3 regions of the Pontibacter populi genome follow, and region 3 is predicted to be linked to each of the others. Evidence: riboswitches for the same ligand, from Rfam matches in the RefSeq annotation. Region 3 holds a riboswitch; each other region holds the start of a gene.
What was found. A riboswitch is a leader RNA that binds a small molecule or an ion and turns the genes downstream of it on or off. The one in region 3 is predicted to bind S-adenosylmethionine.

Region 1: linked by a shared signal. The riboswitch ahead of ABS362_RS05830 (O-acetylhomoserine aminocarboxypropyltransferase/cysteine synthase family protein) and the one ahead of ABS362_RS08400 (SLC13 family permease) in region 3 are both predicted to bind S-adenosylmethionine.
Region 2: linked by a shared signal. The riboswitch ahead of metH (methionine synthase) and the one ahead of ABS362_RS08400 (SLC13 family permease) in region 3 are both predicted to bind S-adenosylmethionine.

The regions. Positions count from the first base shown of each region.
Region 1 is NZ_JBEOKT010000004.1:184,137-189,489, forward strand. Features, by position in the region: gene ABS362_RS05825 (SDR family oxidoreductase) at 159-1,625, opposite strand; SAM riboswitch class I at 1,890-1,996, shown strand; gene ABS362_RS05830 (O-acetylhomoserine aminocarboxypropyltransferase/cysteine synthase family protein) at 2,264-3,592, shown strand; gene metX (homoserine O-acetyltransferase MetX) at 3,782-4,843, shown strand; gene ABS362_RS05840 (homoserine dehydrogenase) at 4,824-5,353, shown strand, end outside.
Region 2 is NZ_JBEOKT010000017.1:46,830-52,182, forward strand. Features, by position in the region: gene metH (methionine synthase) at 1-2,347, opposite strand, end outside; SAM riboswitch class I at 2,420-2,529, opposite strand; gene rpmA (50S ribosomal protein L27) at 2,792-3,061, opposite strand; gene rplU (50S ribosomal protein L21) at 3,122-3,430, opposite strand; gene ABS362_RS15795 (ribonucleoside-diphosphate reductase small subunit) at 4,070-5,029, shown strand.
Region 3 is NZ_JBEOKT010000006.1:82,150-87,502, reverse strand. Features, by position in the region: gene ABS362_RS08410 (SpoIIAA family protein) at 1-691, shown strand, start outside; gene ABS362_RS08405 (hypothetical protein) at 688-1,155, shown strand; gene ABS362_RS08400 (SLC13 family permease) at 1,266-2,612, opposite strand; SAM riboswitch class I at 2,853-2,957, opposite strand; gene ABS362_RS08395 (DUF72 domain-containing protein) at 3,133-3,879, shown strand; gene ABS362_RS08390 (cyanophycinase) at 3,994-4,839, shown strand.

The DNA.
Region 1 (5,353 bases), on a different contig from region 3:
CAGAGGGCAAAAATTTTTATAGCTGTACTTCTAAAGGAGTGGCAGCGGGCTTTAGTATTATAGGTTAAAATAACCATGGGCTAGTATACTCACAGATATAGTCAAAGTTTTATATTTTAAAACCTATAGTTTGTATTATTCGATGTATTTGAAACTTTTTATACTTTAGCATGAGGCAACGTTGCCGGCCTATGATGTGCAATGTTACTGGCCATGCCCCTGAAAATGATGAAATGGAAAGGCAGCATCGCAAACCAGTAAAGTCTGCCCAGCAAACCATCAGGTCTAAAAGCGGCCAGTTGCTCCAGGTATGCGCCATCCGGCTTGTCAATTATCCTGAACTGCAGCCAGGCTTCGCCAGGTACTTTCATTTCGGCATACAGCAGCAGGCGCTGCTTTTCGCGGTCTGCTACCAGCACACGCCAGAAATCTATGGATTCGCCGGCCGTAATTTCGGAAGCATGCCGACGTCCTCTTTTTAGCCCGACCCCACCAGCCAGTTTATCCAGCAGGCCACGTATCTCCCACAAGAAATCAGTTTTATACCAACCCTGCTTGCCACCAATACGCCAGATGTTTTCCAGAACTATTGCTGGGTCCTGTTCAATTTTAATAAGCTGTTTATCAGTGAGTAAACCGTGCTCGGGTATTTGTACAAAATCCATATAGTTAAGCCGCATGGTGCCACTCACCAGGGCATCCTTCCAGCTCGATATCACCATGTTCTGCTCTATTTTAGCATAGGCCAGTCTTAGCGCTTCCTCGTAGTTTAAATTCTGGTGCGGAATAAGTTGTTTGATGCGATTATCCTGAACTATAGTATCGTTGCGGAGGCTCTCTACTAAACTGCGGGAAATAGAAAAGCTGGTGCTGGTAACAAAGTAAAGCCAGTAAGAAGATAGCTTCGGTGTGAGGACCGGAACTGTAAAAATAAAACGTTTCAGGTGGCGCACCTTTGCCAGTTTTTCGAGCATTTGCTTGTAGGTAAGCACATCGGGTCCGCCTATTTCCAGTCGTTGTTCATAACAGGCGGGGTTTGAGAGCACGGCAGTAAGGTAAAATATCACATCCCGTATGGCTATGGGCTGGCAGCGGGAGTTGAGCCAGCGCGGTGTTATCATCACAGGCAATTTCTCTACCAAGTCACGGATTATCTCGAAAGAAGCGCTGCCGGAACCAATAATAATAGAGGCCCGAAGTACTGTTAAAAAAGCTTTTGCCTGATCCAGGATATCCTCTACATGTCGCCTTGAGGATAAATGCTTTGACAGCTGTGTGGTATTGGAAAGTCCGCTCAGGTAGATGATCTGTTTAGCTGTAGTGCTATTAAGGTAGGCGACAAAATTTTCGGCAGAGGTATGTTCGGCTTTTTCAAAATCGTTGCCGTGGCCGCCCATGGAATGCACCAGGTAGTAAGCGGCATCTATGTCTTTGGGTAGGGCGGTAAGTGTTTCGGATTGCAACAGGTCGCCTTTAATAATTTGTACTTTATCCTTAAGCGTGTCCTGTAGTTCGAAGCGGCGCGGGTCGCGCACCATACACACGACCTCATGCTGTTGCTCCACGAGAACAGGTAATAGCCGCCTGCCGATATAGCCGTTTGCTCCGGTTAAAAGAATCTTCATGTAAGCATGTTTAGGTAGTATGTTCTGCCATAGCAACAACTAACTAAGCCTGATGTTCAGGAATTATAAAGCTACATTTTTAACGTGTATTTTTCAGGTGCAGGCTGAATTCAGACTCGTTTTTATAGTTGTAAAACATTGAATTACAGGTGTTAAATTGGGTATTTGAAAAAATATTTAATAAAATATTCATCCGGCATTTTGTTTTTAGAGTAAATGTAGTCTAAGTTTGCATCATCAAGTCAATGATCCCTGGCGGTTATTGATTTATAAAGAAGCGTGGAGAGACAGGCTCTGAGAAGCGCTAGCAACCTAACCCCTATGGTAAAGGTGCTAATTCCTGAATCCGGAAGTTCGGATGACTATAAATTGATAAGAACATGAAAAAGGGAATTAAGCCAACACTCGAACGTTTTGTATTTTATCCGGTAGCCCAACTACTTGGAGTATCTTATTTATTTGCTTTCAGGTACATGCGAATGCAAACCTGTTGTTGCTGTCGCTAATCCTTTAGCTTCCTGAACCATTGTGCCCCGCAGCCCCCTGCAGGTTTATACCTGTAGTCCCGCTGCTGTATCCGCACACTCATTTCTCTTTTCGCAATTCAACTTATTTCATACTTTTTAATCAGAAAAATCATGTCTACCACACATCATTTTGAAACGCTACAACTACATGCAGGCCAGGAAATAGATCCAACTACCCGTTCCCGCGCTGTGCCCATCTACCAGACAAGTTCTTATGCTTTTAAAGATGCGGCCCATGGTGCCAACCTGTTCGCCCTGAAGGAATTCGGCAATATTTACACTCGCATCCAGAACCCGACGACCGATGTTTTTGAAAAACGCATTGCTGCCCTGGAAGGCGGCGTGGCGGCTGTTGCGGTAGCCTCAGGGCAAGCGGCACAATTCATTGCACTTACCAACATACTGCAGGCCGGAGACAATTTTGTGAGTACCAGTTTTTTGTATGGCGGCAGTTATAACCAGTTCAAGGTTTCTTTTAAACGCCTGGGTATAGAGGCCCGCTTTGCCGACAGTGATGACGTGGAGAGCTTCGGGAAACTGATCGACGAAAACACCAAAGCCATTTACCTGGAAACGATCGGTAACCCTCGCTTCAATATTCCGGACTTCGAAACTATAGCTGCACTGGCTCGCAAGCATGACCTGCCATTGGTCGTGGATAACACCTTTGGCGCAGGTGGTTACCTGTTCAGGCCGCTGGAGCATGGTGCAAATGTGGTGGTGGAGTCGGCTACCAAATGGATAGGCGGGCACGGCACCAGCATTGGCGGCGTAATTGTAGATGGCGGAAACTTTAACTGGGGCAACGGCAAATTCCCGCAATTTTCCGAACCATCAGAAGGCTACCACGGACTTAATTTCTGGGAAGTATTCGGGACAGATGGGCCATTTGGCAATATCGCTTTCGCGATAAGAGCCAGGGTAGAAGGTTTGCGTGACTTTGGTCCTGCCATCTCTCCATTCAACTCTTTCCTGCTGCTGCAAGGTTTGGAAACATTATCGCTGCGCGTGGAAAGAACGGTGCAAAATGCACTAGCACTGGCGAAGTGGCTGGAAAAACATGAGCTCGTAGAAAGCGTGAACTACCCGGGGCTGGAATCAAGTAATTACCATGAACTGGCGAAGAAATACCTGAAGCGCGGCTTTGGCGGGGTGCTATCTTTTAAACTGAAAGGCGATAGAGAACAGGCGGAGACTTTTGTGAATAATTTAAAACTGGTAAGCCACCTGGCTAATGTTGGCGACGCTAAAACACTGATCATTCACCCGGCATCTACCACACACCAGCAACTGTCAGATGCAGAACAACTGGGCGCCGGGGTAGAGCCGACTTTACTTCGCGTATCGCTTGGCATCGAGCACATTGATGATATAAAAGCAGATTTCGAACTGGCTTTTGCGGCTGTTAAAAATGCAGTAGCAGAACCTGTGCTAAACTAAACTGTAGTAAAACCCACCCCTAACCCCTCCGAGGAGGGGAATAGGATACTCCCAAAAGTCTCTCTTCGAAAAGGACAGATGGAATTCAACGCTAACTATAGAACTATAAATTCAACTATAGCAACAGCAGAAAATCCCCTCTCGGGAGGGGTAGGGGTGGGTTAACTCTAATGTAGAAAGACAACTTCCATGTCCACAGAACAACATACTTTTCATTATCAGCAGGAGTTTAAGCTGGAATCGGGGATCTCGTTGCCCGGCTTCCAGCTTGCTTATACCACCTACGGTACACTAAACCCGCAACGCGACAACGTGGTGTGGGTGTGCCATGCCCTTACCGGCAGTTCAGATTTTACCGACTGGTGGAGCGGCCTGTTTGGAGATGGCAAACTATACGACCCCGAAGACTGGTTTATAGTTTGCGCCAATACACCGGGTGGCTGCTATGGTTCTACTGGTCCGCTTTCGGTTAACCCCAATACGCTGCAGCCTTATTACCATAGTTTTCCGCAGCTTACCAACCGCGATATTGTGGCGGCCTTTGACCTAATGCGGCAGGAGCTGGAGCTGGAAAAGGTGCACACGCTGATCGGAGGGTCGTTGGGTGGACAACAGGCATTGGAATGGGCGCTACAGAAGCCGGACGTGTTTGAAAGATTGGTCCATGTGGCTTCTAATGCGCGTCATTCTGCCTGGGGAATTGCTTTTAACGAGAGCCAGCGCATGGCCATCCGCCAGGACCCGACCTGGGCCGATTATAGTGAACCAGCAGGCCAGGAAGGGTTGAAAACGGCAAGGGCCATCGCTATGCTTTCGTATCGCCACTATACCAGTTATGAGCTTAACCAACAGGAACCCGGCAATAGCATCACAGACAACTATAGAGCTGCCAGCTACCAGGTTTACCAGGGCGAAAAGCTGGCAAAACGCTTTAATGCTTATACCTACTGGTTACTCTCCAAAGCCATGGACTCGCATAACATCGGCCGCAACAGGGGAGGAGTAGAAAACGCACTACATCATTTAAAAGCTAAAACACTTTTTGTAGGTGTAGATACCGATCTTCTTTTCCCGGTAGAGGAACAACGGTTCTTACATGAGCAGGTGCCAGGTTCTGCATTTGCTTTACTGCATTCTGATTACGGCCACGATGGCTTTTTAGTGGAAACTGAGCAACTGATTCAAGCAGTCCGCAATTTCTATCAAACTGAAACTATAAATGAACGATACTATGAAAAACAAACCGTCTAACATCAGGCTCGGCATATTCGGGTTTGGGTGCGTAGGGCAGGGGCTATACGATGTGCTGCAAACTATAGAGCAGGCAGGCATTGAGGTGGCTCCGATCTGTGTAAAAGATAAGGAAAAGCCACGCAGCTTACCGGCATCAGCATTTACTTACAACCCGCAGGACCTGTTACAGGACGAAAGCATTACTCTGTTTGCGGAACTGATAAGTGATGCAGACGAAGCCTATAGTATTGTAAAGCAGGCGCTGGTTGCAGGTAAAACTATAGTATCGGCTAACAAGAAAATGCTGGCGACTCACCTTCCCGAGCTGATAAAACTACAGCAAAACTATAACGGAACGCTTCTGTACGAAGCAGCAGTTGGCGGCAGCATCCCCATCATCCGGACGCTGGAAAGTTACTATAGTTCAGAAACCTTGCAGCGGGTAAGTGGCATTTTGAATGGCTCTTCAAACTATATCCTGTCTAAAATGGAGTCGGAGGGATTAAGCTATAGTCTGGCGCTGCAGCA
Region 2 (5,353 bases), on a different contig from region 3:
CGCCCAGATCTATTACTTCATAATTATTACAAGCCAGCACCACACCCACAATGTTTTTGCCAATATCGTGTACGTCGCCTTTTACAGTTGCCATAAGTATGGTCCCGGCTGTAGATTTAGACGTATCACCGGCTAGCTTCTCTGCTTCCATAAACGGCAACAGGTACGCCACCGATTTCTTCATCACGCGGGCACTTTTCACTACCTGCGGCAAAAACATCTTACCGGCACCGAACAGATCACCCACCACCGACATACCTGCCATCAGCGGACCTTCAATAACATCCAGCGTTTTGGCAGCTTTCTGACGGGCTTCCTCAGTGTCTTCTTCAATAAAATCAACTATACCGCGCACCAATGCATGCTCCAGACGTTCTTTTACCGGGGCATCGCGCCATGCGGTATCAGCGGCAGCGGCAGTCTTGCCTTTACCTTTTACAGTTTCAGCATAGTTTACCAGCTTCTCAGTTGCATCCGGGCGGCGGTTAAAGATCACATCTTCTATCAGGTCGCGCAGTTCGGTTGGTATTTCGCTGTACACGCCCAGCATACCGGCATTCACAATACCCATGTCCATACCAGCCTGCACGGCATAGTATAAAAACACGGTGTGCATCGCTTCACGCACGGCATCGTTACCCCTAAACGAGAATGACAGGTTACTTACGCCACCACTTATAAGCGCATGTGGCAGGTTGGCTTTTATCCATTTTACTACTTCGATATAGTCAACTGCATAGTTGTTATGTTCTTCTATTCCTGTAGCAATGGCAAGTATGTTCGGGTCAAAAATAATGTCTTGCGGCGGGAAGCCTACTTCATCAACCAATATGCGGTAAGAGCGTTCGCAGATCTCTTTTCTGCGGTCCAAGGTATCGGCTTGGCCCTGCTCATCAAATGCCATCACCACCACCGCGGCACCATACTGGCGCACTTTACGGGCTAATTTCTTAAAGGCTTCTTCACCTTCTTTAAGTGAGATGGAGTTAACTATAGATTTGCCTTGTACACATTTCAATCCAGCCTCAATCACACTCCACTTCGAAGAGTCGATCATGATAGGAAGTTTGGAAATATCCGGTTCAGAGGCGATCAGGTTGAGAAAGTTTGTCATGGCCTGCTCCGAGTCAAGCATGCCTTCGTCCATGTTCACATCGATGATCTGGGCACCGCCTTCTACCTGCTGACGGGCAACTGCCAAAGCTTCTTCAAACTGACCATTGACGATAAGGCGGGAGAACATTTTGGAGCCGGTAACATTGGTACGTTCACCGACATTCACAAAAAGGCTTTCGGGGGTTATAGTTAGGGGCTCGAGGCCGCTGTAACGTGGGAGTGGGGCAACCGGGGTAGGAACGTGCGGTTTATACTTTCGCACTAAGTCTGCAATTACTTTGGTGTGTACTGGCGTAGTACCACAACAACCTCCCAAAATATTTACCAGACCTTCTTTCAGATATTCCTCAACTATAGCTCCCATTTGCTGGGCAGTTTCGTCGTAGCCGCCAAAGGCGTTCGGCAAGCCGGCGTTCGGATAAGCACTGATGTAACAGTCCGAAATGCGGGAAAGCTCCTGTATGTGTGTTTTTAGCTGTCGCGCCCCTAAGGCACAGTTAAAGCCTATGCTTAGAATAGGCGCATGCGAGATAGAGTTGTAAAAGGCTTCTACGGTCTGGCCAGACAAGGTGCGGCCACTGGCATCAGTTATAGTTCCGGATATCATAATTGGCAGCTCTTTACCGCCATCATTTACAAATTGCTGTATCGCGAAAAGGGCAGCCTTACAGTTCAGCGTATCAAAAACAGTTTCTACCAGCAACAGATCAGAGCCGCCATCTACCAAACCACGCACCTGCTCATAATAAGCCTCTACCAGTTGGTCGAATGTTATAGCTCGGTAGCCAGGGTTGTTTACATCCGGGGAAAGCGAAGCGGTACGGTTTGTCGGGCCGATAGCACCGGCTACAAAACGTTTATGCGAAGGATCTTTGGCTTCCACTTCATCTGCAGCTTCCCGCGCAATTTTAGCCGACTCATAGTTGAGTTCATACACGATATGCTCCAGCTTATAGTCAGCCATAGCTATAGTTGTACCACTGAATGTGTTGGTCTCAATAATATCAGCCCCAGCTTCCAGGTACTCAGTATGAATGGCTTTGATGATATCCGGGCGGGTAATGGAGAGCAGGTCGTTGTTGCCTTTCAGGTCAGATGGGTGATCTTTAAAGCGCTCGCCACGGAAATCGGCTTCTGATAGCTGATAACGCTGGATCATGGTGCCCATTGCGCCATCAAGCACAAGCACGCGTTCCTTTAATAAACTGTAAATGGGATGGTTGTTCTTCATGTTGGTATCCGTCTTCTCGCTTTGCAAACTGCTACTGCTTATCAAGAAAGGACACCCAGAGAAAGGAGGTCTATCTTATCTTCTCCGGACAGCAAGAGCTTCCGGAAGGGAGTTAGCACCAAGTTTAGTCAAGGTTGCTAAGACGTCACAGGGCCCATTCCCTCGGTCTTTCTTGATAAGAAACTGCAAGTTACTACACATATCCGCAAAAAGCCACAATTATGTTTCATTAGTATATAACTATAGTTGCAGGCTTGCTCAGGAATGTCTGAAAAGCAGAAAAGGACACATTAAGTGTCCTTTTCCTAAAAGAGTTTAATTGTATTAACTATAACTCTTTATAGTCTATTATACGAGACTAAAAATCTCTAGTTCACCATCTTACAAAATAAAAAAGGGATACCTTCCGGCATCCCTTTTCTGTTGCATCTGCAAAGTTTCGTATTAAGCCTCAGCTACTACGTTAGGAATTACAGAAACGTAAGAACGATTCTTAACGCTTTTCTTAAATTCTACTTTGCCATCAATAAGTGCGAACAGAGTGTGGTCTTTACCCATACCCACGTTTTTGCCTGGGTGGTGTGCAGTACCTCTTTGTCTTACAATGATGTTACCAGCGATAATTTCCTGGCCACCATAAATCTTAACACCTAGTCGTTTTGAATGTGACTCACGACCGTTGTTAGAACTACCAGCTCCTTTTTTGTGTGCCATTTTGTTTACTATTTAATCAGGCCTGGGCCTGAAAGTTTCTACGATAATTTCCTCTTACTCTTAACCAATGCTCTCGATAAGAACTTTCGTATAGTCAGAACGATGTCCTCTAGACTTTCTATACCCTTTTCTTCTCTTCTTCTTGAAAATGCGGATTTTCTCGCCTCTCACGTTGCCAAGGATTTTACCAACCACTTTAACACCGCTTACGAATGGAGCACCAACGGTTAGTGTACCGTTATCATCTGTAAGAAGAACATTGGCGAACTCAACGGCGTCACCTTCATTGCCGGAAAGCTTGTTAGAGTAGATAAACTTACCGCTCTCTACTTTGGTCTGTTGACCTGCGATTTCTACAATTGCGTACATCAGCTTCAATGTATGTTTAAAATTTAGTCTGCAAAAGTACGGCGCTAATATTTAATTTGCAAATGCTTGCTGCTTAATTTGTTCATCTAAATAAAGAGAGCAATTACACAATGTGGATAACCATGTTGAAATATCAGGGACATCTTTTTGCACATCTTTAAAACAGCCTTAACCATATAACAGGCAGACAGTTGCATCAAAAATACTTTTCCACACTTTTCCACAAAGCATTTTTTATTTCTCCGTGGGTCACCTCCTGGGCAAGGCATTTAATTATGCTTTTTGGACTTTTATTTCACTTTATGCTTACGATAACGTGTTTAAACACTATAGAGCGCCTGAACATTGCACTTAAAACACATCTTTTAGATAAATACCAATATAATCATATGATAATATATGTGATAACGCATGTGCATAACCGTGTTGATTTCGACACAAATAACACAGCATCAGCCAGTTAATTATTTGTGCATAAATTGAACAACTTTAGCCCCTAGTTTCAAGTTCAATTCTCTATATTTGAAGTCACGATACTATCGGGTACCTGCCGGGCACCCGTCGAAAACAAAAGTAAATATGGGGTGTTTTCTAAGCTGATTAGCTTACCCCTTCAACCAATAAAACATTTAGTAGCTTATGGAGCCAATATTACAAGAAAACCCAAACCGCTTTGTACTGTTCCCGATTCAGCATGATGAGGTATGGCAGATGTATAAAAAGGCTGAAGCCAGCTTTTGGACTGCAGAAGAGATAGACCTTAGCCAGGACCTGAAAGACTGGGATAACCTGAACGATGGCGAGCGCCATTTCATCAGTCACGTACTTGCTTTCTTTGCCGCATCAGACGGTATCGTTAACGAGAACCTGGCTGTAAACTTTATGCAGGAAGTGCAGTTGCCGGAAGCGCGTTGTTTCTATGGTTTCCAGATCATGATGGAGAACATCCACTCCGAAACCTATTCGCTCCTGATAGACACTTATATAAAGAAGCAATCTGAGAAAGACCACCTGTTCAATGCACTGGAGACAGTACCATGCGTGAAGAAAAAAGGTGAATGGGCGCTTAAATGGATAAACAGCGAAGACTTTGTTGAAAGACTGGTAGCATTTGCTGCCGTTGAGGGTATTTTCTTCTCCGGTTCGTTCTGCTCTATATTCTGGATGAAGAAGCGTGGTTTAATGCCAGGCTTAACATTCTCTAACGAGCTGATATCCCGTGACGAAGGCCTGCATTGCGATTTTGCCTGCCTGCTATACTCTATGCTGCAGAACAAGCTTTCTGAAGAACGCATTCACGCCATTATAAAGGACGCAGTAGCTATAGAACAGGAATTTGTAACAGATGCATTACCGGTTGACCTGATCGGGATGAATGCAAAGCTGATGAGCCAGTACATCGAGTTCGTAGCAGACCGCCTGTTAATATCACTTGGTTACAGCAAGATCTACAACGCTACCAACCCATTCGATTTTATGGAGATGATCTCGCTGCAAGGCAAGACAAACTTCTTCGAGAAACGCGTAGGCGAATACCAGAAAGCCGGCGTACTGGGCGGATCGGATAAAAATGTTTTTTCGCTGGACGAAGACTTTTAATAATATCAGAAACCAACTATATTTAAGTGGCGAAGGAGATAAACGCTCCGGATGCCACTTAAATACTCTTACACAACTTACCGGGCAGTAGCTGAAGTATAGAAGCGACCGCAAAACTGCACCGGTATCAAAGCTGGCCACCGAGCCACCAACGGGGAATTCCATCCCTACTATATAGTAAAAGCATTTGGCTTTACCTATAAACTATTGTATTGCAACGGCTTATACCACTCCGCGTATTAGCTGACTGTATCTTATACTTTAAATATTTAATACTATCTGCTCCGGCAGAAGCATTTCACTATATCTGTTTAATAACCCGGG
Region 3 (5,353 bases):
GCGGGCTTACGAGGCAGTTATAAAAAACGGTCCTGCTTTACCTTACCAGGTAAGCTTTTTTTACGACCAGGCAGAGGCTAAAGAATGGCTTTTACAGGCACCGTTCCCAAAAGCAGCCCTGCACAGCAGTAAAGTTTCTGTTTCGTTGCAATCGGGATTAAAAACCCTGAAAAAATATACGCAGGCTTATCCTAAAGCAACTCCTGAAAAGCAGATCGCACCTGGCAACAATGCTATAACAACCAGTATACCCCAGCCCCCACAAGCTGTTACCCGTTGCCAGACCGATTTTGTGAGCATAACGACAGACAGAAACACAAAACAGTTGCAACTACGCTGGCTCCGCAGGGTAACCAGCCGCGAATACAGGTATGCTATTTTAAAAACGGCACGCGCTGTCATCAACAATAACATTCGCTCCGTTTTGGTGAACAACCAACAGTTAGGCATTATCAACCTCGAAGACCAGACGTGGGCCGTGAGCGTTACAGTATTTGTTCTCAAAAAGAACCCGATTGAACGTTTAGCAATTGTTTCGGCACCGGATGTGATGCAGCAAATGGCCAGCGAAAGCATGAATAAACGGGTAACAAAGCATGTTTGCCCGCAAACTATACAATATTTTATGACTGAGGACGAAGCTATTGAATGGCTAAACCTGCTTCACGACAATTTACAAGCAACAGCATGACAACAGTACAAACTACAGCCCCCCTCACCCAGTGCTTCAGCATCGTGTACCAGGATAACTATATCAACATTCAGCTGAACGACCAGTTAAAATTCGTTTATGTGGAGTGGCTTCAGCACCCGCCGAGCGAAGTGTTCAGGCAAAATTTTATGAAGGCTGTGGAAACATGTATCGATAAAAAATGTGAATATTGGCTGAGCGACTCTCGTGCTATACATTACCTGGAGTTTGCAGACCAGAACTGGATATTAGAACTTGTTTACCCTTTGTTGCCAAAAGCAAACCTACTGAAGTTTGCGCGAGTTAACACACTGGAGAGTATTGCTCTGATGGATGGCGCCCGCGTTTGTAACACTATTGAACAATTGCCGGAGTTTAAATTAAAGACCCAGCTCGAAGTTTTCAGCTCTAAAGAAGCGGCACTTAACTGGCTGTTCGACGGCAACCCGGTTGCTGGTTTATAGCTGAATATAGTGTACCCGATACCATTAAAAAGAACCACTTAAACTATGGCCTGAGTGGTTCTTTTATGTTGGCCCTACATAACCTGAACTATAGTCTGCGACCGCATGGCTTAATTTACGACTGCCTCTTTGGTTACTGCCAGAACAGGTTTTTGCTGAAGAAACTTATCTATAAAAGGTGTAAGGATAGCCAACACGGTAAAGAACAGCAATAAGTATAAATACCACGCGTAAGGCAATACCTCCAGGTAAGAAACTTCTCCGTTTGTAAAGTTCAGCATGATCAGGATCTGTGCGCCGTAGGGTAGCAGGCCCTGCACAATGCAGGCAAAAATATCGAGTATGGCAGCTGTTTTGCGTTTGTCTATGTGGTAGCGCTGGCTTATATCTTTGGCTACAGGCCCGGTTATAACTATAGAAACCGTGTTGTTGGCTATGGCACTGTTTACACCACTCACCAGCAAGCCCACACCAACCTGCGAAGAACGGTAGCCACTGATAAACTTGTTTGCCTTGCTAAGCAGAAACTGGATACCACCCGCCTGCCGCACCATTTCGGCCAGTCCGCCGGTCAGCATCGATAGCAGGAAGATCTCGGTCATGCTGGTAAAGCCTTCGTATATTTTTTTGCTGAAAAGCAGCACATCCAGTTCGCCGCCAACTATACCAACCAGGCCCGAAGCCACAATACCCGCTATTAGCACCGCAAACACATTTACCCCATACACCGCTAAAAACAACACCAACAGGTAAGGCGCTATCTTCAGAAACTCAATTTCACGTGTTACAGGTAAAACAGCCTGGGTTGCATCGTTCTGAAAACCAGCGAAAAGCAAAAGCCCGATGGTAACAAACGCAGCCGGACCCGCTATCAGGAAATTCACTTTAAACTTATCTTTCATCTCACACTCCTGCGTTTGAGTAGCCGCTATAGTCGTATCGGAAATAAAAGAGAGGTTATCGCCGAACATGGAACCACCCAGCAATGCACCCAACATCAGCGGCATCGAGGTATCGCTTTGCTCGGCCAGCCCCACTACTATCGGCCCCAGGGCAACTATAGCTCCCACCGACGTACCTGTAGCCGTAGACAGGAATGCTGCCAGCACAAACACGCCCAGCGCCAGGTACTGCACCGGAATATAGTTTAAGCCCAGGTTTACGGTAGCATCTACGCCGCCAATGCTTTTAGAAACCACCGCAAAAGCGCCGGCCAGCAGGTAAATAACGCACATGGTCACGATCTGGGAATCGCCGCAACCGCGCACCAGGGCATCTACTTTGGCATTTATGTTTCCTTTTAAAATCAGAAATGCTGCTATGATACCGCATACTACAGCAACCGGCGAGGGCAAAGCATAAAAGTCGTTGAGCACAATACCGGCGCCCAGGAAAATAAATACGAATACTAAAAAGGGAAACAGGGCTAATCCGCCCGTCTTTTGAATCTGATCCATTGTAAAGTTAAACCTGAAAGAAAAGCGAACTATAGCCACAGTAAACTTACTGTTAACCACAGATGCCATTTTGATAAAAGAATTGAAATGAATATTAAGGTGTGGCCACACTGTAAGGCAGCCATCAGTGGGAATTAGCTACAACAGCAACAACAGTTTGCCATAGCAACAGGCGTTGCGGTAACGGGCAAAATAGCCGGAATAAATACTGAAAGAGTGTGTGGTAAGTACATGTGTAGTAATTTATAGTTCCCAAAAACTGGGCAGGTGTTAGCACCATTTCAATATTATTGACGGTTGCTAGAGGTTCTCGGAGCCTGCTCTCTTCCCTCTTCTTTATAAATCTTGATAAAGATGCTGCAAAGGTAAGACCACTGCCTCAAAAATTGCAAGCTTTAAATGATAAACCTGTTATAGGATGACCTAACAACTATAGTTTGTGAATGTTTTACTGGTTTGCACTTAACAGGGATGAACAGCCAGGCACAACATACGTAGGTAGCTGCAACAACTATAGTTTATGGAACAGATACCGAACTTAAATATGGGCACGTCTGGATGGAGTTACCGCTGGATGGAAGTACTTTACCCACCCGAACTAAAATCGGCAGACCGGCTGGCCTACTATGCTACCAATTTTAACTGCACCGAAATAAACAGCAGCTTTTACCACTTTACCATGGCCAAAACCGTGGAGAAATGGCTGACTACCACACCCGCTTACTTTAAATTTGCACCTAAGCTGAACCAGGAGATAACACACAAGCGCAAGTTTGTTGATGCCGAAGCACCCCTGGATAAATTTATGTCCAGCTATAGTTTAATGGGCGACAGGTTAGGTCCGGTGCTTGTCCAGATCGCCGGCAGTTTCCGGTTCGACAGACCAACTGCGGAGGATTTTTACAGATTGCTCCGCGATAAATATCCAGCCCAGCCTTTTGCCCTGGAGGCCCGCCATGTGTCTTGGTTTACCGATGAGTCGATGGATTTGCTGCGTGATTACGACATTACAACTGTTATAGCCAGCGCCGGCAAGCGCTTTCCGGGCACCGAAGCAACCACCACCAACATTGCCTATCTGCGCCTGCACGGCGACGAAAAAATGTACTCCTCTGCTTACTCCGACGAAAAACTGGAACGCTACGCCTACATGGTAAAAGATTGGTTGGAGGATGAAAAACAGGTCTGGATTTTCTTTAATAATACTATTTTAGGAAACGCCGTACTCGATGCCCGCAAACTATTCGATATGATCAAAAATCTATAGTTCATCTTAAGTGGTCGAGTAACTTTTCCGACTGTTACTGCATCTGAACTATAGTGTAAAAGCTTTACACCGTCAGGCTCTGATTACCGTTTTATAGTTAAATAACAGCAGCTTATGAATATCCCAAAAGGTAAGATTATGGCTATCGGTGGCAACGAAAGAAAAGGGAATGAGCCGGTTCCTGTACCCATAGATGAGCATTCTCATTCTGTAGACGAAGGTATTCTGAAACGGATACATGATGAGCTGCATGGCCAGGGCACCCGCATAGAAGTGGTAACTACGGCAACTATAAATCCCGAAATAGCCGGCAAGGTTTATACGGATGCATTCTTACTGCTGGGCTGTGATAACGTGGGTGTTTTACCAATTCAAACCCCAGAAGATGCCAACCGACCCGAATACCTGGAGCGCCTGAAACAAACCCATGCAGTAATGTTTACCGGCGGAGACCAACAGCGCATTACTACTACTTTTAGCGGTTCGGAAGCTCTACGCATATTACAGGAACGTTACCAGCACGAAGAAAAATTCCTGGTATCGGGTACCAGCGCAGGCGCCATGGCGTTATCGGGAGTTATGATAAACGGGTCCATTGAGACTGCGCCTCTGCTGAAAGGAAACGTTGAACTTACAACGGGGCTGGACCTGTTGGATAAGATCATCATTGACACTCACTTCGTGAACCGCCGTCGCATTCCCAGATTGATAGAAGCCATCGCCAGTAATCCGACCCATATCGGCATTGGGCTTGGCGAAGATACGGGCATCCTGATAACAGAAAATAACTGCATCGAAACCATCGGCTCCGGGCTGGTCATTGTATTGGACGGACGAAAACTGCTGGAGAACAACTATAGAACTATAGATTCCGGCGATGCTCTCTGTGTCGAGAACCTGATCATACATGTTCTGCCTAAAGGCCGATCGTACCACATTTCATCCGGTGAGTTTGTATAGTTGCAGGTTTAATTCACCCCTACCTCTCCCGAGAGTATTAACCCACCCCTGCCCCTCCCAAGAGGGGAATTATCCGCCTTTACCAATTTTCAAATCATAGTTTTATAGTTGACGATCTCCCACGGACAGGTCGCGACCTGTCCCTACGGAACTATGACCATGATAAAAGTCGAAGCTTACCGGTTCAAACTATAGAAAAGCAGTTGCTATGAGAAACGTATCAGTCTTTGGGTTGAGCGCCTTGTGAATATCTGGTGCCGCAGGCATTGCGAGGCACGAGCAAAAGAGATTCGCACAGCGCGATGCCCGAAGACGGGGCCTCCCGGCCGTGAGGGCACCAAAGGTTATTTGAAACGATAGGCAAGTAAAGCTCCCAGGAGTAGAGTTTATTTGAAAGGATAGCTTGGTTCAAAGGAGCAAAGAATCAAACTATAGAACCCAGATTTCTCCTGTCGTCGAAATAACAAATAGAGAAATTGAAAGACAAATATGATTCATCGGCTTCGCTCAGGTT